DNA from 3 places in the Sporosarcina sp. NCCP-2331 genome. Region 1 is predicted to be linked to each of the others. Evidence: riboswitches for the same ligand, from Rfam matches in the RefSeq annotation. Region 1 holds a riboswitch; each other region holds the start of a gene.
The links. A riboswitch is a leader RNA that binds a small molecule or an ion and turns the genes downstream of it on or off. The one in region 1 is predicted to bind thiamine pyrophosphate.

Region 1 (7,433 bases):
AGCTGGTGCAGATAAAAATCGAGATTTTCTAATACGTGCTGCCGGATTTCTTCTCCGTGTGAACGCCATTCTTCCCAGTTCCCGAGCTCTTCTGCCGCATCCAGACGACGTCCGTGCAATCGCTCCTGGGCACCCGCCACAGCTTGCCGCATGAAATCATCTGATATATTGTCCTTCGTGCGATCCGTAAAGTTTTTCGTGCTGAACTTCATTGACATAAAGCTTCACCTCTTTTCACTATTATTCGCGGCTATTCAACACTTCCGCTATGTGCATGACACGAATTTTCTTACCTGTCCGCTCTGCACGGCCTCCGATATTCATCAGACAGCCGCAGTCTGCTCCGATTAAATAATCCGCTTCTGTCACCATGGCACTGTCTACTTTCTCGTCGACCATCTGCTCCGAAATATCCCCCATCTTGACCGAGAAGGTGCCGCCAAACCCGCAGCAATTGTGTGCGTTCGGCAAAGGAATCATTTCCAGTCCTTCTACTTGAGCGAGCAGTTTCTTCGGCGGCTCTTTTACGCCCAGCAATCTCGTCATATGACAGGATGGATGATAGGTACCTTTTCCCGTTAACTTCGCTCCAACATTTTCAACTTTCAGCACATCAACCAGAAATTCAGTGAATTCATAGGTTTTATCCGCAAGTTCCTGTGCTTTATCTTTCCATTTCGGCTCGTCTGCAAAAATTTCAGGATACATTTTGAACATCGTAGCGCAAGATCCGGAAGGCGTCACTACATACTCTGCACTTTCAAATGTTTTGATCATGTTTTTCATGGCTGATTTAGAGTTTTCTACATATCCGCTGTTATACGCCGGCTGCCCGCAGCATATCTGCCCTTTTGGAAACGATAATTCACAGCCTTGACGCTCCAATACTTCCGTCATGTCTTTTCCAGCTTCTGCATAGAACATGTCTACCAGGCATGTAATAAACAAACTGACTTTCATTTTCATTCACCTCTTCTTAGTAAATTACAATAGTCAACAGGTCATCAGATGACTTAACTTATTTCATAGCATACTATAAATCTTTTGAATTTAATAGCTGTTTACTATGTTTTCTGATAAAAAATTCACCCGATCGAATAACGGGTGAATAAAATCATTTCTGTAATGAACGCATATAAGTTGATAAAACCGATTCTACGTTTTGCAGATGAGCCTGCATATGCCTAGTTGCTGTGTCGGACAATCCATCCTTAATAGCCAGGAATATCGCTTCATGCTCTTCATGTAAACGATCAACTGTTGCCGTCTCCGTAAAGAGACAGATCCGCCGGGTCTCCCGCATCGATTCACCCATCAGACCGGACACATGGTTCATCAGACTGACCAAAATAGGATTGGCACTGGCATGGGCAATTGCGAAATGAAAGTCCAAATCTGCTTTCTCGCCAAGCAGAATGTCTCCTGCATGCTGTTTCATTTCATTCAAAGCCGCTTCCATCTTTAACAGATCTTCTTCTGTACGTTTTTCAGCAGCGGCATATGCAGCGCCGGCCTCGAGTATTTTCCGCACACCCAGCAGATGAAAGACGTCTTCTTCAGTCATCAGCATCGCGCTGTGAAGAGGGAAAGTCAGGTCATCAGATGAAAACTCAAGAACATATGTCCCTTCACCTTGACGCATTTCAATCAGACCCATTGCACGCAGGGAAGTGAGCGCTTCTCTTACTGCCGATCTCCCGACATGAAAATTCTCAGCCAGCTGCTGAACTGAATCTAATTTATCACCTGGCTTTAATTCACCGGAGCGAATTAAATTCACTATCGTTTCTGCTACTTCTTCATATATCTTTTTAGGCTTGATTTGTTTATATTCCACAGTCCACACTCCTGTCTCTGTCCTATATTATAATCCATAATGTTTGAATATAGGTTAGAACGTTAGAACAAATTAGTTTTCAGAAAACGCAAATAACTACTTGTCTTTTATTATAACACTCTATATAATCATGAAAAGAGTTAACGGTCATTGGGTCATCAGATGACCCAATGACCTTATGTAAATTGTAAGCGCTTTACAAGTATTGACACAAATCAAAAGGAGGTTTTTTATTGTGAGCTTACTCGTTCTGTCACTCATTGCTCTGCTGCCTATTGTTACAATTCTAGTATTCTTGGTCTTTTTAAACTGGCCGGCAAGCCGCGCTATGCCAATCGCTCTTGTTGTTACTGCACTCATTGCCATCTTCGTCTGGGGAACAAAAGGAAATATTGTTGCGGGTGCCGCATTTAATGGGCTGATCACTGCATTGGAAGTAATATTCATCGTGTTTGGAGCGGTGCTGCTGCTCAACACTATAAAAGAAAGCGGCGCGATCCATACGATTCGCAACGGCTTCATATCAATTTCTCCTGACCGCCGGATCCAAGCTATCATCATCGCGTTCTTATTCGGTTCTTTTATAGAAGGTGCCTCTGGATTCGGAACACCGGCCGCGGTCGCTGCACCTCTCTTGGTTGCCGTCGGTTTTCCTGCACTGGCCGCCGTTATGGTGTCGCTCGTTATTCAGAGTACCGCTGTTTCATTCGGGGCTATTGGAACTCCCATCCAAATCGGTGTATTCACGGGGCTGGGGGATCAGCCTGCAGTAATGGCTGCACTGGACAAAGTCGGAATGACTTTTCCGGAGTATCTGCTGCAAATCACCGCCAACACCGTATTGATTCATGGCGTGGTCGGCTCGTTGATTCCGTTGTTCCTGGCAGCTTTGTTAACTCGGTTCTTCAGTCCTGCCAAGTCGTACCGTGAAGGATTTAAAGTATGGAAATTTGCTCTTTTTGCGGGATTGGCCTTCACCATACCTTACTTCTTGATTGGAATTACTCTTGGGCCTGAATTCCCTTCTTTACTCGGTGCATTGATTTCATTACTCATTGTTGTGCCCGCAGCTCGCAAAGGGCTGTTTATGCCGAAAGCAGAGGACACGTTTGATTTCCCGCCTCGTGCACAGTGGGAAGAAAATTGGTTTGGCAAGCTGAATCACGAAGCAGCCAAACCATTTGAAGAGAGCAGGAAAATCTCCATGCTGAACGCTTGGATGCCGTATGTCGTGCTGGCCGGTTTACTTGTCCTGTCTAGAACGATGGAACCCTTAACAAATTTATTGAAACACCCTGCGCTCACTTTGAAATTTGAAGACACATTTGGTTCAGGTATTACGACTGTATCGACTCCTTTGTTCCTTCCGGGCTTCTTTTTCATCATCGCTTCATTATTCGGCTACTTCTTGCACCGGATGAAGCCTAAAGAATATGCAATGGCCTGGAAAAATTCATTTGTAACTGCTGTTACTGCCGGTGTTGCCTTAATTTTTGCCGTGCCGATGATCAAGGTTTTCTTGAATACATCTCTTGCTGCCGGCAAAGTCGCAGTGGATAATGCGGCACTCGCCGGGCAAAATATGCCGCTTGTGCTGGCGGAAAGTGTCTCTGTCATCACTGGAGAATTCTGGCCGCTCGTTGCTCCGATTGTCGGAGCACTCGGCGCATTCATCGCAGGCAGCAATACATTCAGTAATATGATGTTTTCTCTGTTCCAGTTTGGTACAGCCGGCAATATAGGGCTCGATACAGCACAGGCGGGTATTGTTGTAGCTATGCAGGCTGTCGGCGGCGCAGCCGGAAATATGATCTGTGTGCATAACGTGGTTGCCGCTTCTGCAACGGTAGGACTGATCGGCAAAGAAGGATTGCTGATCCGACGTGTGCTATTCCCGCTCAGTTACTATTTATTGACCGCTGGTTTTTTTGGAATGGCATATATCCATGGCTTCCTGAATATCTGGCTGATCATTGCGATCGCCATCGCGGCGGCGTACATTTTCAAAATGGCGACAGATAAACAAACATTATCCGGAGAAACATTACGTCAGCCATCATAATAGCAATTAATAATAAAAGAGCCCATAACGGCTCTTTTTGTTTTGCATTTATCGTTCTTAATAATGAATACTCTCCACCTTCATGCATATACGGCACTCTCTATGCGATAAAGTTTCCTTATATTCATGAGTACATTCCGTTTGCAGTCGGTGCAGTTGTTCTTCTAAATGACGCAGACCGTGGCGTTGTACAGCTATATGACGGACTAACTGTTTTACTGCAGACAATTGTTCCACTCCTCATCAAAGATAAATTTCTGCACCGGCTTTTTTAAATTCCTCCGCTTTCTCCTGCATTCCCTGTTCAATCGCCAGCTTCTCTTCCAAACTGTTTTCATCTGCATATTTACGTATGTCATGTGAAATACGCATGCTGCAGAATTTCGGTCCGCACATCGAACAGAAGTGAGCGACTTTCGCACCTTCAGCCGGCAGCGTTTCATCATGATATTCCATTGCACGTTCAGGATCCAAACTCAAATTAAATTGATCTCTCCAACGGAACTCAAAGCGCGCTTTTGACAGTGCATTATCGCGTTTTTGCGCATTCGGATGACCTTTTGCCAAGTCTGCAGCGTGTGCGGCAATCTTATACGTGATGACACCCTCCCGAACATCGTCTTTATTCGGCAGTCCGAGATGTTCTTTCGGCGTCACATAACACAGCATCGCCGTTCCGAACCAACCGATCATCGCCGCGCCGATTGCGGACGTGATATGATCATAAGCCGGCGCGATGTCTGTTGTCAGTGGACCTAATGTATAGAAAGGGGCTTCCTGACAGATTTCCATTTGCTTATCGACATTCTCCTTAATCAAATGCATCGGTACATGACCCGGTCCTTCAACCATTACCTGCACATCATGCTCCCAGGCAATCTTCGTCAATTTACCCAGCGTTTCAAGCTCCGCGAATTGTGCCTCGTCATTGGCGTCCGCAATCGATCCGGGACGCAAGCCGTCTCCAAGTGAAAAAGCAACATCATATTGTTTCATAATTTCACAGATTTCCTCAAAATGTGTGTAAAGAAAACTTTCTTCATGATGCAGCATGCACCATTGCGCCATGATTGAACCGCCGCGCGAGACGATACCTGTCACGCGATTCACTGTCATTGGTATATAACGAAGCAGCACTCCTGCGTGAATTGTGAAATAGCTGACACCCTGCTCTGCCTGTTCAATCAATGTATCGCGGAATACTTCCCATGATAGATCTTCGACTTTGCCATTCACCTTTTCGAGTGCCTGATATAAAGGAACCGTTCCAACCGGCACAGGTGAATTGCGGATGATCCACTCGCGAGTTGTATGGATATTCTTTCCCGTCGATAAATCCATGATATTGTCTGCACCCCAGCGAGTTGCCCACGTCATCTTCTCCACTTCCTCTGCTATCGAGGAGGATACCGCTGAATTTCCGATATTTGCATTGATCTTTACGTGGAAGCGGCTGCCAATAATCATCGGTTCCGCTTCAGGATGATTAATGTTGGACGGAATGATCGCCCGGCCCCTTGCCACCTCATCGCGCACAAGCTCCGGCTCTACGCCTTCACGAATCGCTATAAACTCCATCTCCGGGGTGATCATTCCTTTTCTTGCGTAATGCATCTGCGTAACATTCTGACCTTTTTTCGCTCTCAAGGGCTTACGCTTCAGCAATGGAAACTGTGCATCATTCTTCATTTGTTCCAATGAACGAAACCCGTTATCCTGAGGCTGCACTTGCCGCCCTTCGTATTCTTCCGTATCTCCGCGTTCCTCAATCCAATTTTTCTTAATGGCTGGAAGTCCCTTTTGAATATCGGCCTTATAGCCTGCTTCTGTGTACTTTCCGCTCGTATCATAGACGCGAAACGGTTCATTTGGAAACTCCCCTTGATCCGTCACGGTAGGCGATAATTGAATTTCCCGCATCGGTACGCGCAAGTCCTCCCGGCTGCCTTGGATATAAACTTTGCTGCTGGCCGGAAAACAGCTGTGAATGTGAATCTCTTCTGTCGTTTGTTTCATTTTGTCATCGTCTCCTTTTTGAGGGCAGACCATGACTCCATCCGAGTAAAGGGAATCAGCGACAAAAAAGACCAGATCCGTAAAAGGACCTGGTCTTCAAAAACGCATAAATAAACACGCTGATTGAAAAATGAAAACTTCCCTACGCTGGTACGAGCCAGATCAGGTCCAAAGAGTTCGGAATGCATACAGTCATTCCATCTCAGTCCAGTCACGCCGGACACCCCTAGTTATGATTATTGAATTGTCGAACAACTACAGTGTAGCACAGTCTTTTTCTTTGTCAATAAGAGGAGCCGAGCGTATTTTGCTCTAAACGAATCAAATGTTCTTTCCATTGCGGGCCGTCCCGATAACCGGACAGGCTTCCGTCTTTTGCGATGACCCGATGGCAGGGAGTCATCAGCAAAAGCGGGTTTTTTCCAATTGCGGATGCGACTGCACGGACAGCGGCAGGACGTCCGATCTGTTCTGCTATCTCTGAGTAGGTAACCGTTTTCGCATAGGGAATCGCACGCAGCGCTTTCCATACAGTCAGTTGAAATGGCGTGCCGATACAGTCAATCGGCGAATCAAATTGTTGTGCTTCGCCAGATAAATACTTCTTTATTTCAACAGCACTTGCAGCTAATCTGTCAGTATCTTCTCTCATTTCCACCACGCCTGTCTGTTTAAACAGCCATTCCTTCATTCGCTCTTCGCTGTCCTCTGCAAGTCCGATATAACAGACTCCCTTTTCATTTGCAGCCAGTGTCACACAGCCGTCTTCTACTTCAAAACGCGTCCAATAAACCATCCCGCTCACTGCCTTCCGTTCAACCAAATAATTTCAATCCCACAGCACCTATGATAATCAATGATAAAAAGAATAATCTTTTCACACTTGCGGATTCCTTGAATATCAAAATTCCGGCAAGCACAGCACCGGCTGCACCAAGCCCGGTCCACACCGCGTAGGCCGTACTCATCTGTATTTCACGCATCGCCAGCGAGAGAAATATAAAACCAAAACCAAAAACACCGACGATCAGCAGCAGCCGTTTCACTGTGCGTTTCTGTAAATAATAATTAATGCACATAACGCCAAAAATCTCACCGAGACTGGCGATTGCCAAGTAAAACCAAGCCATCGTCAGCTGCCTCCTTCCGCTTCATCCGTCGTCAATTTAATACCGACAACGCCGATCACAATGAGCCCGATGAATGACAGCGTAATCCAAGTGAAGCCTGCATGAAAGACGAGGATATCGACTAATAAAATAGCCGCAGCACCCGATCCTGTAAATACAGCATACACTGTCCCTGAAGGCAGTTTTTCACATGCCTTGATGATAAAATAAAAACTAAAAATAATCGCTGCACCGGTTCCTGTCCATTGCAGTGCAGTCTCGGAGTAGCGTAAGCCAACGACCCAGAAGATCTCTACTACCGCAGCCAGCGCTACATAGCTCCAAGCCAAAATAAACTTCCCCTTTCATTTGCTGTATATTATCTATCAGTATAGCAAAAGTTTGAGGT
Region 2 (7,433 bases), on a different contig from region 1:
TGTGCCGCATACCGAATGGGGAGAGACGGTGAAGGCGGTCTTTGCGGCTTCGGGTGAAATCGATGCAGGTAATCTGCAGGCTTATCTGAAGGAGAATTTGGCTTCATTCAAAATACCGCGCATTTATGAGCAAGTGGAAGCACTGCCGCGAAATGCTTCGGGGAAAATTCTCAAACAGCCATTGCGGGAAGGAGAATTTGCACGATGAAAGTGTTACAGAATACTGATCATTATGAAACGGGAAACTTTTTCAGGGGCGCCGAAACGCTGGAATTGATTTTGCGGGAGCGGCTGCAAGGGCCGTTTCTTGATTATGCATTACGGGAACTTGACGAGTTTGGAAGGGCTTGCGCCAATGAAATTGACGAGCGTGCAGCGTATACCGACCGGGAAGGTGAGCCGCGTTTGCTTCGCTATAATAAATTCGGTGAAGAGGTTTCTGAAGTATGGGTCAATGAAGGCTATAAGAAAACCGTACAGGAAACGTACGATACAGGAATTGTCGGCTATGTCCATAAAGAGATTCCAGGCCTCGGCCATAAGGGGAATTACACATATAGCTTTGCACAGGGGTATCTCCTGTCGCATGCGGAACCGGGTTTTTACTGTCCGGTCACGCTGACGATGGCGACAGCGTATTTGCTGGATCATTTTGCTGATGATGAAGTGAAAGAGCGCTTCCTGCCGCATGTCTGCGCGACGGGTGATATGCCTTTATTCGAAGGGGCGACGTTTTTGACAGAGCGCCAGGGCGGATCAGATGTCGGCGCAAATATTGTGCGCGCGGTGGAAGAAGACGGCGGATATCGTCTGTACGGAGAAAAATATTTTGCTTCGAATGCGGGGATGGCGGGCGTGGCAATGGTGCTGGCGAGGATGGAAGGTGCCCCGGAAGGATCGAGGGGTCTGACGTTGTTCGCGGTTCCGTGGCGCAATGAAGACGGGGAGCTGAACCATCTTCGTGTACGCCGTCTGAAAGATAAGCTTGGCGTGCGCGCAGTGCCTTCGGGCGAGGTGGAGTTTGAGGGAGCTGTCGCGTACGTCGTGGGAGATCCGGCAAGAGGGCTTGCTTATATGCTCGAAGCACTGAATCTGTCGCGTATTTGCAATGCCGTCGCTTCACTGGGCATCATGCGCAGAGCTTTACTTGAGTCCAATGCATATGCCAGCCGCAGAAACGCATTCGGACGGCGATTGACGGATTATCCGATGGTGCGCGATTCGCTTGGCAGGCTCCGTGCGAAACTGCATGCAGAAACGGTAACGGTATTTGATTTTATTAAGCTGTATGAGAATGTCACGAATGGCAAGGCGAGTGAGCGCGAACAGGTGCTGAACCGGCTTTTCATTGCGCTGATTAAGAAAGAAACGGCTGAGCAGTCGATTCATTTTTCGCATGAAGCGATTGAGATGCATGGAGGCAATGGTTATATCGAAGACTTTGTGACACCGCGTCTGTTGCGGGATGCACAGGTATTGACGGTATGGGAAGGCACGGCGAATATTCTGGCGCTGGAGCTGATTCGTTTAGTTTCGAAATATAACGTGCATGAATTATTTATTGAAGAAATGAAATCCCGTATTACGACGCTTGCCGACAATGAATGGAAGCAGGTGCTGGCGGCAGAGCTCGCTGATCAGCAAGAAGGACTCACGGCATTTGCAGGTTATGATCAGGCACTGCAGACGTTCGAAGCGAAAAATTGGATGAAACGGATGTCTGATCTGTATGAAAGTGTTGTGACGCTGGAGTGGGCGGATAAATACGGCGGGAAGTATGAAAAGCTGGCGGAAATATTTATGGAAAATACATGGAACTTGCGGAAGTCTGGCGGACCGATGAAAACGGTGGAGTATTTTGATGAAATGATGTGAAAAAAGACAGCAGGGCAGTCTGATGCTCTGCTGTCTTTTCCTGTATTCATCACGAGGGTCAGGTCCGATATTTCATCGTACAAATTTCGGACAACGGGATTTCATTAACAGTGGTATCTCCGGCGGGCTGGAAATGAACGGTTCGTGTGCTGCGGTTGAAATCTAAATAATAGCCGGTTCGTTTCGTATCTTTTGAATCAATCAGTGTGAGTATTACAGGCGTGCCCATCAGGAAATCGGTGATGATATGGACCAAATGCCGTTCTTCGTAACATTTCTTTTCTGGCCGGGAAACAGAGGGAGAGTCACAGCCGCTGCAAGGTCTGAATTTTCTGGATGCCATAAAAGTATGCACCTCCTTCATTTCTAGCTTATGTTGATATTTGAAGGAGAGCTGTGCCGTTTTGGCAGGGAAATTGCGTGCTATGAGCATTTGCGGAGGCTTCATGATCACTTGGCAGGGGAATATGATCACGTGCGGGGGCGCTATGAGCGCTTGGCGCATTGCTATGATCACGCGGCCGGATCCATGAGCGTTTGAAGGGTGTCCATGAGCATCGCTGAACTATTCGGGTTAAAATGACGGCAGTTTTATTTACGCATCGTGTGTGCTGAGGAAATTAGATATTTGCCTTGCACGCAGCATAACCAACCGCACCAAAAAAGCCGTTTGCCGCACCAAAACGCTCCTGAAGCGCGCCAAAAACAGTGACTGCCGCACATTTACGCCTTTGCGCCGCTCCAAACCGCCGTCCGAACGCGCCAAACAGGCCGACCACCGCACCATTGCCAAAAAGTCACTCCAAAAATTCCGCCAATGAAAAAGGCTGTCCTGGAAGAGCCAGACGATCATGACTCTTCCGGAACAGCCGGGTAATACTTTTACTTTTAATCCATCACCAATCCTCCATCGACCACAAGGTTCTGTCCTGTGATCGCACGGCTTGCGGGGGAAGCGAAGAATACTACGACGTCCGCCACTTCTTCGGGAGTCACAACGCGGTCGATCGGTGTGCTGGCTTTAATGATGTCGAAAACCGCATCCGGCGTGGCGGCGCTTGCGTCTGTTTTCAATAATAACCCGCCGGATACCATGTTGACCGTGATGCCGTCCGGTCCGAGTTCTTTTGCCATACTTCGTGTCATACCGAGGAGTGCTGCTTTGCTTGTGTTGTAATCGTGATAGGGAACTACCGGGTTTTGTACGAGATTTGTTCCGATGTTGATGATGCGTCCGAATTTCTGCTCATTCATTCCGTCCCTGACCGCCTGAAGCGTATGTAATGTTGCGCCGACAGAGCCTTCGAGCTGCTTCAAGTAATCCTGCCAGTCGATTGTATCGAGCTTTTCACGGTCATCTCCGTTGAATGAAAAGTCGATCAATGCATTGTTGACAACTGTTGTAATCGGCTTTCCGAAATGCGCCTTTGCCTCTTCGGCGAGCGACTGCAGTTCCTCTGGATTCCGTACATCCGCTTTCAGTGCGATCGCGCGGTCTGCACCGATTTCATTGACGACCTTCTGAGCTTTCTCTTCACTTTGGAAATAGTTCACTACAACTTTGGCTCCCGCTGCGCCGAATGCTTTCACGGTGGCCGCGCCCAAACCTCTGCTTGCTCCTGTTACTAATACGACCTGATCTTTTAATTCCAATGAATACAGCTCCCTTTTACATAACTTCATAGAAAAAGACCCCTGGGAGTCAGAGGCCGTTTAGAAAACGCCACTTCCCTCCGCCGGTGTTAACCGAATCAGGTTCAAAGGGTCGGAATAAATTCCTCTCAGCCAATCGGCGCCCCTAGTGATCTTTATATATATGTGTCTAGTAAGTATAGCATAATGGTAATATTCTGTGTTTAGCCGACTCTCTTAAAATGTAATTACACCAAGAGCCATCGTGATGAGGAACAAAACAATGCTGAATCCCCACATAATCAGGAATGAGTAACGAATATGTTTCCCCATCTCAAGACCCGCCAGCCCAAGTGCAAGCCAAAGGGCCGGAGAGAACGGGCTGACGAATGTTCCGATGATGTTTCCGACGATCAGCGCATAAGCAGCGGAAATCGAAGGGACACCAAATCCGGAAACAACTTGTTCCACGATTGGCAATAAAGCGAAATAATAAGCATCGGTACTCAACAATAAATCGAATGGAACGCCGAAGAATCCGATGATGATGTGTAAATAGGGCACGATGAATGCCGGTAGAATTTTTACTAGATCAGTAGCGATGGAATCCAGCATGTTGGCGCCGTTCAAGATACCTAAGAATGATCCGGCAGCCAAGATGATTGCAGCCATCAGCAAGGCATTCGGCGCATGTGCTTTGATCCGCTCCATCTGCTCAGTTACAGACCGGTAGTTCAAAGGCAGTGCAATACTGAAACCTATCATGAAGATAAAGCCGGCGGGAACTTTCCCCCAGACGAGCAGTCCGATGACTGTTACGGCAATAATGACGTTCAGCCACAGCATTTTCGGACGCTGCAGAGAATTAACAGTTTGTAGGGATTCCTCCTCGACATCGTCTTCTGTGAAATCCTCTTCTGCTCCATTGGCGAGGCGTTTCGCGATTCGGCGGTTTTCGCGCATACCTAGGACAAAAGCAACCGCGACTAACAGCAATAGACCGATGACCTGAATTTTAATCAGCGGGCGCCAGAGCTCCGTTACATCGACACCCAGTACAGCTGCCGCACGGCCAAGCGGACCGCCCCATGGCACCATATTGACAATACTTGCGGATGTACCCACGAGCAGCAGAAGTAAATAGGGACTCATTTTCAAACGTTTATAAAGTGGGAGCAATGCCGGAATCGTAATCAAGAACGTTGAGGCGCCTGAACCGTCCAGCTGCGCGATTGCTGCGATCACAACAGTTGCCATTGAAACTGCAATAACATTTCCTCGCGAAATAAAGATCATTGTATTGATTAGCGGATCGAAAACGCCGGCATCCTGCATGATTCCAAAAAACAGAATAGCGAAGATGAACATAATGACGACACTAGTGACCGAGTCGATTCCGCTTCCGAAGAACTCTCCAATTTCTTTAAAGTTATATCCGGCAAAGAAAGCACCGAAGATCGGCACGATGACCAGTCCGACAATCGGTGTGATCCGGCCGCTGATTAGCAAAGCGACAATAATAAAGATGGTTAATAATCCAATAATACTTAACATAGCGTTTCCTCCTTATAAGAACAAGTTTATAAAAGAAGTATGTAAGCGGATACATTAAGCGTATCCAATGATTCCTTCTTAAGTTGTTCATACTGTAACACGGAAGAAAGGGGCTAAAAAGATTATGATTATAAGACCAATAGAGTTTATTCTATGCATTTTGTTCATTCTGCTCACGGCTGGAGCAGTCAGATTTTCAAATAGGTGCGCTCAGGTCTTCCGACGTCGCCGTAATGAAGCTGCGCTTTTGCCTTTTCGGCAGAAACCAGAAATTCCAAATAGCGTCTGGCGGTGGAACGGCTGACCCCGGCTGCCTGTCCGACGTCAATCGCATTCATGCCGTCTGCTGAACTGCTCGTCAGAACATCTTCAATTCGTTCCAAAGTTAACTGATCAATCCCTTTAGGCAAACCATCAGGTGCGGCGGCTGTTGAAGGACTGACATCGATTCCGTATAACAGGCGGTCCAGATCTTCCTGATTGACCTCCTCTTTTGAAGCCAATAAAATTTTGCGTGCCCGGTAGCGTGTAAATGTTTTATGAAATCGGTCAAAGTCGACAGGTTTCAGTAAATAATCGACCACGCCGCCATGCAGAGCTTCTTCCACAGTCGCTGTCTCTTTTGCCGCAGTCACAAATACGATATCAATAGCAGGGAAGTCGCTGCGGAGACGCCGAAATAATTCAAGCCCCGGACTGTCCGGAATATACACATCCAATAAAATCAGATCAGGCAACTGCTCTGTCTGCTGTAAAAAAGTGAGGCTTTCTTCTGCAGTTTTCATTTCCGCGAGTACTTGAAAACCGGTGATCTGTTCAATAAGCTGCCGATTAATTTGCGCCACCCGAAAATCATCCTCAACAATCAGTACTCGAATTGTCTTTATCATATCAAACCATCCTTTATTCAGTAATTTTTGGAATAGTCACGACAAAACAAGTGCCTCCAAGTTCGCTCGGTTCAATAGACAGCTGACCGTTTACTGCATCGACAGCCTGTTTTGTCAGTGCGAGGCCGAAACCTCTGCCAGAGCCAGTTTTTGTTGAAGTTCCTTTTTTGAAAACATCATCCAGCAACGAACTTGCAATACCGGGTCCGGCATCGTCTATTTCGAACAGTATATCCTGTCCAATATCCGTAAAAAAGACAGATATTTCCCGGGAAATTGCTTTTTCATCATATACCGCGTCAAACGCATTATCCAGTAAATTTCCGACAGCAGTCAGCAAGGCCTGCCGGGTGCGGTCGGATAAAGGGGAATGCAAGCGGCTGCCAGGCTGTATCGTTACGTGAATTTGTATTTCGCTTGCCTGGTTTAATTTCCCGACAAGCAAACCGCTGACATAGGGGTCTTCCACTTCATTCAGCAAGGCATCCATCCATTCCTGCTGAATATTCATTTCCTCCTGAATGAAATCCAACACTTCTTCTTTCTTGCCTAAGCGCGTCAGTCCCATGATCGTATAGAGCTTGTTGGAGAACTCGTGAGTCTGTGAACGAAGCGCATCCGCATACTGCTGGATATGCGTCAGTTTCTTTGTCAGATTTTCGATTTCAGTTTTATTCCGGAAAGTGGCAACCGCACCCCAAACGTTGTTTTCATAGAAAATTGGCACACTGTTGACATAGACGCTGTGTGTACCCAGGATTTTTTCCTGATCAAAAATAGCCTGTTCGGTTTCGAGAACATAAGGCAAATCTGAAGTGGGAAAACTATCTTGAATCGACTTGCCAATCCACTTTTCTGTCCGAAGTTCATCGTTTGTCAGCAGCTTTAAAGCGGCAGAGTTGATCATAGTAATCTGTCCTTCTTTATTGATCGCGATGATTCCTTCGTGAATGGAATGAAGGATCGTTTCTTTCTGGAATAATAAATGAGAGATTTCCTCAGGTTCGAGGCCGAATAAAGATTTTTTAATATAGTTTGCGATAAATACAGCGCCTATAATGGCAGCGATACTGATCGCGAGCAGAACAAACCATATTTCTTTACTGTAATCCCAAATTACTGTATTAATGGCCTCTGCCAAAAAGCCGACTGATACGACACCGACAATTTCCCCTTCTGCATAAATTGGAACTTTCGCGCGCAGGGAACTGCCGAGAGTTCCTGTTGATTTGGAGATATATGATTCTCCTGAAATAAGTGCGCGCTCATTGTCTTCTCCGACCATCTTTTCCCCAATGCGTTCAGGGTCCGGATGGGCATAACGAACTTCATTGCGATTACCGACAACGATAAACTCTGCATCTGTGCGGTCCTGTATACTCTGTACAATCGGCTGGATAATAGAGGAAGGATCGTCCGAATTGAATGCGCGGGAAACTTCCGGAATCAAAGAAACGCTCGTTGCCACGCTGAGCGCCCGTT
Region 3 (7,433 bases), on a different contig from region 1:
CTGCTGAATGTCAGTGTCAGCATAATCAGAAAAGGCAGAACAGCAGAGTCCTGTTTTTTTCTGAGCATGACGACCGAAGTGATAAGAAGGATGACCGGAATAATGAAAAGTAAATTTTGCATAAACAATAAACTGCCTGTGAACGGGCCGGTACCGTTTAATAAAACATGGTCTCCCAGAAACCCAAACTGTCTGTGCATTAGGCTGACAATGATAGAAATAAGTAGCATAATACAAGAAAATAGCGTCATTAAGCTATTTCTATGGATGATATTCATTTACAAAAGCTCCTGTTCATCTATAATTACATTCAGTAAGCTAGTGTACAATATTATTCTTACAAAACTCTTAAAGTTATTTAGCGATGACATTAAGAGCTTCTGCTAACATAAAACTAGAAAGCAGTGAATTGTGTTAAAGAGTTAATTTCAAAAAACACCGGCCAGCGTATATTGCTGTGTCGGTGTTTTTTGTATAGTAACCTATGCTTCTGCCAATATCGAACGAATCATATGAATCGAATCCCATTCACCTGAAGAGAACTTGGTGATCGGATATTTGTTCGGCAGCAGTCGGTTTTTTATTTCTTTCTCGTCAAAGCCCTGGCCATGCAGATCCAGTGTCTGTTCACGAAGACCGATAAGGTACTCCAGTTTCTTCTCCATCGCTTTGCGTCCGTCCTTCACATATCCCGCATGACAGCAAAACATTTCCTCATAATCATGTGCCAGTACCGTCTCAATCGATCGGATGATGTCGGGGATATGTTCTTCTCGCAATACCAGCTTTGTTTTTGGGTTGACATAGAGGTCGCCGGAAAACAGCTGGCCTGTTTCTGTATTCAGGAACGCCAGATGATCTGCTGCGTGGCCGGGTGTATCGATGATTTTCCACTCCGCTTGGCGGGACATAAATGTTTTACCGAACGGCAGTGCGGTAAACGGTTTCCGGCTGCCCCAGAATGCTTTCCGGTAGAACGGGTACTTCGCTTTTCCTGCACATTCTGCGATGTGTTTCTTATCCATATAGACGGGAAGCCCGAATGTTTTTTGCAGGTAACCCGCCCCGCCTGTATGGTCCTCATGGGAATGAGTGATGACCACCTGGTCGATATCCGCTTTTTCAAAAAACGACTTGAATTGTTTCAACAGAGACTGAGCACCAGTATCAATTAAGACACCGTCTGTCTCAAACGAATACACATTCAGCTTGACACCTTGGAACGACACCACGCCGTTCATAAAACGAACGTCGCCAATCTTACCTTCGGATGCACTTTTCTTCATGAGCATATTCTTCACTTCCTTCTAGTCATGTTGCTTTATACTAGAATAACATATAATGAATGAATATTCATAAAATAGAAACGATTAGTTGATTTCTTATATAAAAGCCAGCGATAAGGCGGTGGCAATGACTGTAATCATCACGATCACAAACACTGCATCCATCTGGCTATAGTGAGTAGTATAATAATACGTCCTCGCTGCACCCATCTGATACTGCTTGGCTTCCATGGCAACCGCAATGCGCTGCGCACGGCGGATACTCTCTGCAAACAGGGGAACGGTGTACATCTGCAGACGTTCGTAAACGCCTTTAACACCTCTCGAAAATTGGATATTCCGCACTTTCAACGCATTCCTGCGAATCTGAAGTTCTTCCGTTACGGCAGGGATCAGCCGGAATGACGCGATAAAGCTGTATGCATATTTTGACGGCAGCCGAAATTGCTGCATCATCGCGTAGAAAAACAGCACAGGCTGAATCGTCAGCAGAAATGTGAAGCCGACAAATCCGAATGACAGCGACTTACTGCCGAGCAGCAGACCGTGCTGTATGCTCTCTTCAGAAATCTTGATTAAATACCACTGCCATAGCACTGTATCTCCTTTACCGAACAGGATCAGTGTCAGTGCGGAAGACAGGAATGAAATCAGCAGCGGAATCGACAGCAGGGCGAGCTTCCTGATGGAATAGCCGCTGAATAGATAGAAAAACACTCCATAAAAAACAGCTTGCCAGACAGCGAACGGGAAATTTTGATTAAAGAGCGTGATTAGTAATAGTGCAAAGAACACGACAAATTTCAGCGCAGGATTCACTTGAAACAGCCATGTTTTGCGCTCAGGCGTGAACCATGCGAGCATTCCGGTCACCTCCCGCAGAATCCGTGTGCACTATGCCGTCAGCTACTGTCCAGACTGATGTAGCAAAGTGTTCAACAATCTCCATATCATGCGTCACCATTAGAATCGTGACACCTTCCGTCCGCAGCTGCTCGAGTTTTTCAAGTATCGCGAACGTATTGCGGGCGTCCTGTCCGAAAGTTGGTTCGTCCAGCAACACAATATCAGTTCCGGGAGTGAGCGCTGTTGCTACACTAAGCCGGCGTTTCTGACCTGTTGAGAGCTGGTAGGGGTGGCGGCCGGCTGAATCCGGCAAGTTAAACAAGTGCATCAGTTCTTTGGCATACGCTTCCGCCTGATCCTTTGGCATGCCGTGTAATGAAACGGTCAATTCCTCTGCAATCGAGTTCGTGACAAATTGCAGCTCGGGATTTTGAAAGACGAGGGACAGGCCTTTTGGAAGATGCCGTTTCTTCTTTTTCTGGATAACAGGCTCGCCGTTTACTTCATAAATACCTTCTGTTCGCAGCAGTTGCATAAGTGACAGCAGCAGAGTACTTTTACCTGTACCGTTTTCACCTGTAATCGTGATCCAGTCCCCTGACTTCACCTCTGCGCATTCTGCCTGGATTTTTGGTGTGTTTCCGCGAAAACCGGTAAAGTCTTTCAACCGAATTTTATTAGAAGAACCGACGGGCTTGCGGTTGTGCATCATCGAGCGGAAACTATTCAGTTCCAGATACTCTTTCCACACGCCCGGATACCAGATGCCATAGCGCTTCAATTCTTTCTGATAATCAGCGAAAATAGCCGCCGGCGGACCTTCTGCGATGATAGCTCCATTGTCGCTAAACAGCACAACGCGGTCTACCCAGTCGGCAATCAAATCAATTTTATGTTCTACAATGATCACCGTTTTATCAGCTGTAGCCTGCTTAATGGAAGACCAGATCTGCTCCGTACCATCGGGGTCCAAAAGGGCAGACGGTTCATCAAGAAACAGGACATCGGGCTCCAGCAGAAGTACAGAAGCCAGCGCCAGACGCTGTTTCATGCCCTGCGACATTTCGTTGATTGGCGAATGTGATGTGTTCAGCTGCAGATCTACACGCTTTAACGCTTCTTCAATCAAAGGTGCCATTTTATCCCGCGGGGCTTGCAAATTCTCCAGCACAAATGCCAGTTCTTCATCTGCATACGTCATGCAGAATTGCGTATCAGGATCTTGGAAGACGAATCCCCAAGATTCAGGCAGTACAATTTGGTCTGCTTTCATTGGCAGCTCAATGGAATTGGGAATGATGCCGCTCAGTACTTGAAGCAGTGTCGATTTTCCACAGCCGCTTGGTCCGAGCAGCAGAACTTTTTCACCCCGCTGCACAGAAAACGAGAAATCTTTGAAAACTAATGAATCCTCACCCGGAAATTTCAGACGCAGATTGGTGACGCCGGCCGGGCATTGTTTCGAATGAACCATCTTCATGTTACCGGTCCAGCATCGAGTATTCTTTTTTATCAACGGGACGGATTAAAGATGTCACACCTGTTTTTTCAAGAGCGCGGACAATCAGTACAGCAAATATGCCGGTGAAGATAAATGCGCTGATCGCACGCAGCCCATATTTCACAATAAGAGCCCAAGTTTCAAGCGCGGCATAACCGTACACCAAATCAAGTGTGAAGCTGGCAGCACAGGAAGCAACACCTGCAAGTCCTGCAACCAGCATGGAAAATCGTTTGTAGCGGGCTGCCGCAAATACTAATTCAGCTGCCAGCCCCTGTACAAACCCGTACATTAATACTTCAATGCCATGGCCTGCAAACGCCGATAAACTTGCACCTGCAATACTTGCAATCAATGCGGTGCCGGGCTTGCGGATGAGCAGGTAGGCGAAGGGACCCACCATGAACCACATTCCATAGATCAGCTGACGGGCAACCGGCATGATTGGTTTGACTACAGTGTATAGGTCATCCCAGAATTTCATGAGGATGCCGAAGACCACGCCGATCATGATGGTGATCAGCAAATCTGTAAACTTTAATTTCTTCAATAAATTCCACTCCTTTTATTTTTGCCTAAACAAAAAGCCGTCTGAAAGAGCAGACAGCCGAGGAGGGAAATTCATCCCGATTATTCCATCGAACACGCTCTCTACGCTGGCATTACCCAGATCAGATTCACGGTCAGCAGCGGTTTCATCTGCTATCTCAGCCTGATTCACTCAAGCACCCGTACGGACAATTATGTTAGCAATGCTAGTATACAGCAGACAGATTTGTCTGGCAACCTGTCAATGATCAGAGCAAGATGTTACTGCAGAACATGGGTGCGCTGGTATAATAGAAGAAAAGACGGCGCTGGAAGAGTTAGTTACTAGTGATTAATTGACAGTGAAGGAGTTTTCCAATGAATAAACAGATAGCCTTTATAGATGTGGAAACGACGGGTATGAGTGCGGAAGGCAGTGAAGTGATTGAACTCGGAGTCATGCTCGGTGAATTTGAAAACAACAGGATTGTCCGTGTGACAGACGAGTATTGCGAGTTTCAGGAGCCGTTTTATTCGATACCTTCGACAATTACGAGAATTACAGGGATCCATGATCAGATGGTGAGAGGGAAGTCGCTTGATATGAATAAAATCATATCAATTTTAAGCCAGGCAGATGGGATCGTGGCGCATAATGCTGCATTTGACAGGGGGTTCGTCAGCCGGCTGCTGCCCGAAACGCTTGATATGGACTGGTATTGTTCCGTCCGGCAGATCAGATGGAAAGATTATGGTTTTGAAAACGGCAAACTGCAGCAGCTGCTGAACGCACATCGGATTGACGTGAAGCAGGCGCACAGAGCGCTGGATGATGCGAAAAACCTTGCAGTGTTGTTGAATCATTCACATTCGAAACTGGCGGAAGACGCGACGTTCATTTCATATTTAATGGAGAAGAATCCGCTGAAAAAGCCGGCTGGACTACGCAGATAACTAATGAGAGCCGCCCGTAAAGTCATTTTTAATTGGCTTTGCGGGCGGCTCTCTTTGCGTTACGGACACTTAGATTACTCTATGATCATCCGTTGTGTTTTAAAGGAGGGGCTGGGTAATAGTACCTTAAAGGGAAAAGAATGCTGTCAGTGTAAATGCGTAGGATGTGAGTGTTGGAATGAATCTTGAAAGGCAATTAGAAAAGCGCCTGTTCTGAAGGTTACAGAACAGGCGCTTTTAAGATTTGAAATAATTACAGTTTAAACTGTCGGACAAGATTATTCAGTTCTTCTGCCAACGCTGCCAAGTCACCCGAACTTTTTGCGACTTCTTCCATCGCGCTGCTTGCCTGCTCGGAAGAAGCGGATGTCTCTTGTACTCCAGCTGCGGATTCTTCTGTGATGGCAGCAATTTCTTCGATAGAACTGCTCATTTCTTCACTGTTCGTCGAAATAGCCTGCAGATCTTGTGCCATACCGCGGATTCGTTCAGTCATTGCTGTTACGGCCTCATTGATTTTCTGGAAGGTTTCTCCTGTTCGCTCGATTTGGCCCGTTCCTTCCTCGACTTCTTTATAACCCATTTGAAGCGAATCTGTCACCATACTGGACTCGCTTTGAATCCGACGGACGATATCGGTAATGGTCGTTACGGAAGCGGAAGACTGCTCAGCGAGTTTCCGGACTTCATCAGCCACGACTGCAAATCCCTTGCCGTGCTCGCCGGCTCGCGCAGCTTCAATTGCTGCATTCAAGGCGAGCAGATTGGTCTGTGCCGCAATGTCTTGGATGACGGAGACGAGTTCCGAAATCTGTTGGGTATGCTGATCCAGCCCCTCTACTTTCAGGACAGCTTCATGCACCATCTTATCGATCAATCCCATCTGTTTGGAAGAGGAATTCATCAATTCGCTGCCTTCAACCGTCATTCCCAAAATTTCATCAGAAGACTGCTGAATGAAACGTCCGCTTTCATTGGCACCAGCGACTTTCAGCACAAAAGATTCCATATTGCTTGACAGGCTGGACGCATTGTCTGCCTGCGACTCAGTACCGTGTGCCAAATCTTCCATCGTCGTGGCAATTTGCTCCGTGCCGGCTTTCACTTCATTAGCTGACTGGGTCAGCTCCTCGCTCTGTGTAGAAACAGTGGAGGATACATGCCCGATTTCGTCGAGCAGATGATGAGTGCTTCTGTTCATCTCATTCGTAGAGGCAATTAGCTGTCCAATTTCATCCCGAAGATGAGTCTCAAGCGGTTCGCCGGTCAAATCGCCGTCTGCCAGCCGCTTCATGCGGTCGTTGACGATTCCAAGCGGCCGGGTAATTGAATTCGATGTGACGAGCGCGGCGGCAATGCTCAGCAGTATCACCAGTATAATCACACTGGTTACTACAATGGCAGTTGTTTTACCGCCTGCCAGCATCTCTTTTTCCAGTTCAATGATGAATTGCTCCCGGTTACTGGCAGTCTCTTCATAGGCGCCCATCAAGGAGAGGGCTTCCTCATTTAATGCGAGCAGATTGACGCGGGCTTCCTCCTCATTGCCTCTCTTATACTCTGTAAATACATCATCCGTGATCGCTTCCCGCCATTTGACTGTGCGGTCCATCAGATCCATCGTCTCCTGGCTGGTACCGAGTTCACGAATGGCTTCTTGATCAGCTGCACTGTCCGCAGTATATTCATCAAATAAATCCTGATAGTGCTGCTCTCCTGTCAGGATGAAGCCTCTTGATGTAGCTATGCGGTTCGCCATATCTAGAGACAGCTGCTCATCTGCAATCAGCAGCGGCAGCTCCTTCTCCAAAATATTTTGTGTTAACTTATTGTTTTGCTGCAGGGTATATATCATATATGACCCGACCAGCACGATTAATAGAACGACCACCGAAAAACCAAACAGCAACTTCCCCCGAATACTTTTGAAAGTACCCATTTTTCCACTCTCCTGACTGACAATTAATGATCATCGGATTTTCATGAGTTATATGTAATAAGAATGAGTGTTCAGTGAAAATATGAAACTACCGATGAAAGTAGGTGCTTATAGTATAGCGCTTTTTCATAGTATTTACTATGAGCTAGTGAAAAAGACTTAAAAAGTTCTTTTTTATCAGCTATGAGGGAAGTATTGGAATACTCAAAAAATGCCCCTGCATCTATGTGCAGGGGCATGGATTACTTGAGTTTATTTTTTACTCTGCTTCAAATACAGCAAGGTGACGCTGATTGAATAGATCAGCAAAAACATGATGACTGTCAAATACCAATTCAACAAGAATTCCTCCTCATCTATTCTTCTGTCAACTTCATCG

Region 2: another riboswitch for thiamine pyrophosphate. It lies ahead of NCCP2331_RS11230 (3-oxoacyl-ACP reductase); the one in region 1 lies ahead of thiC (phosphomethylpyrimidine synthase ThiC).
Region 3: another riboswitch for thiamine pyrophosphate. It lies ahead of NCCP2331_RS16270 (ECF transporter S component); the one in region 1 lies ahead of thiC (phosphomethylpyrimidine synthase ThiC).

The regions. Positions count from the first base shown of each region.
Region 1 covers NZ_BRCD01000009.1:106,267-113,699, reverse strand. The annotation lists gene NCCP2331_RS07355 (LutB/LldF family L-lactate oxidation iron-sulfur protein) at 1-218, opposite strand, end outside; gene NCCP2331_RS07350 ((Fe-S)-binding protein) at 241-960, opposite strand; gene NCCP2331_RS07345 (FadR/GntR family transcriptional regulator) at 1,115-1,837, opposite strand; gene NCCP2331_RS07340 (L-lactate permease) at 2,073-3,899, shown strand; gene thiC (phosphomethylpyrimidine synthase ThiC) at 4,143-5,915, opposite strand; TPP riboswitch at 6,038-6,153, opposite strand; gene NCCP2331_RS07330 (methylated-DNA--[protein]-cysteine S-methyltransferase) at 6,199-6,738, opposite strand; gene NCCP2331_RS07325 (DMT family transporter) at 6,731-7,045, opposite strand; gene NCCP2331_RS07320 (DMT family transporter) at 7,048-7,374, opposite strand.
Region 2 covers NZ_BRCD01000017.1:68,813-76,245, reverse strand. The annotation lists gene NCCP2331_RS11245 (class I adenylate-forming enzyme family protein) at 1-208, shown strand, start outside; gene NCCP2331_RS11240 (acyl-CoA dehydrogenase family protein) at 205-1,875, shown strand; gene NCCP2331_RS11235 (hypothetical protein) at 1,934-2,218, opposite strand; gene NCCP2331_RS11230 (3-oxoacyl-ACP reductase) at 2,764-3,528, opposite strand; TPP riboswitch at 3,587-3,685, opposite strand; gene NCCP2331_RS11225 (CitMHS family transporter) at 3,745-5,061, opposite strand; gene NCCP2331_RS11220 (response regulator) at 5,250-5,951, opposite strand; gene NCCP2331_RS11215 (ATP-binding protein) at 5,965-7,433, opposite strand, start outside.
Region 3 covers NZ_BRCD01000036.1:2,167-9,599, forward strand. The annotation lists gene NCCP2331_RS16250 (methyl-accepting chemotaxis protein) at 1-278, opposite strand, end outside; gene NCCP2331_RS16255 (MBL fold metallo-hydrolase) at 483-1,292, opposite strand; gene NCCP2331_RS16260 (energy-coupling factor transporter transmembrane component T family protein) at 1,383-2,150, opposite strand; gene NCCP2331_RS16265 (ABC transporter ATP-binding protein) at 2,128-3,612, opposite strand; gene NCCP2331_RS16270 (ECF transporter S component) at 3,614-4,183, opposite strand; TPP riboswitch at 4,265-4,376, opposite strand; gene NCCP2331_RS16275 (exonuclease domain-containing protein) at 4,540-5,115, shown strand; gene NCCP2331_RS16280 (methyl-accepting chemotaxis protein) at 5,369-7,054, opposite strand; gene NCCP2331_RS16285 (LolA family protein) at 7,411-7,433, opposite strand, start outside.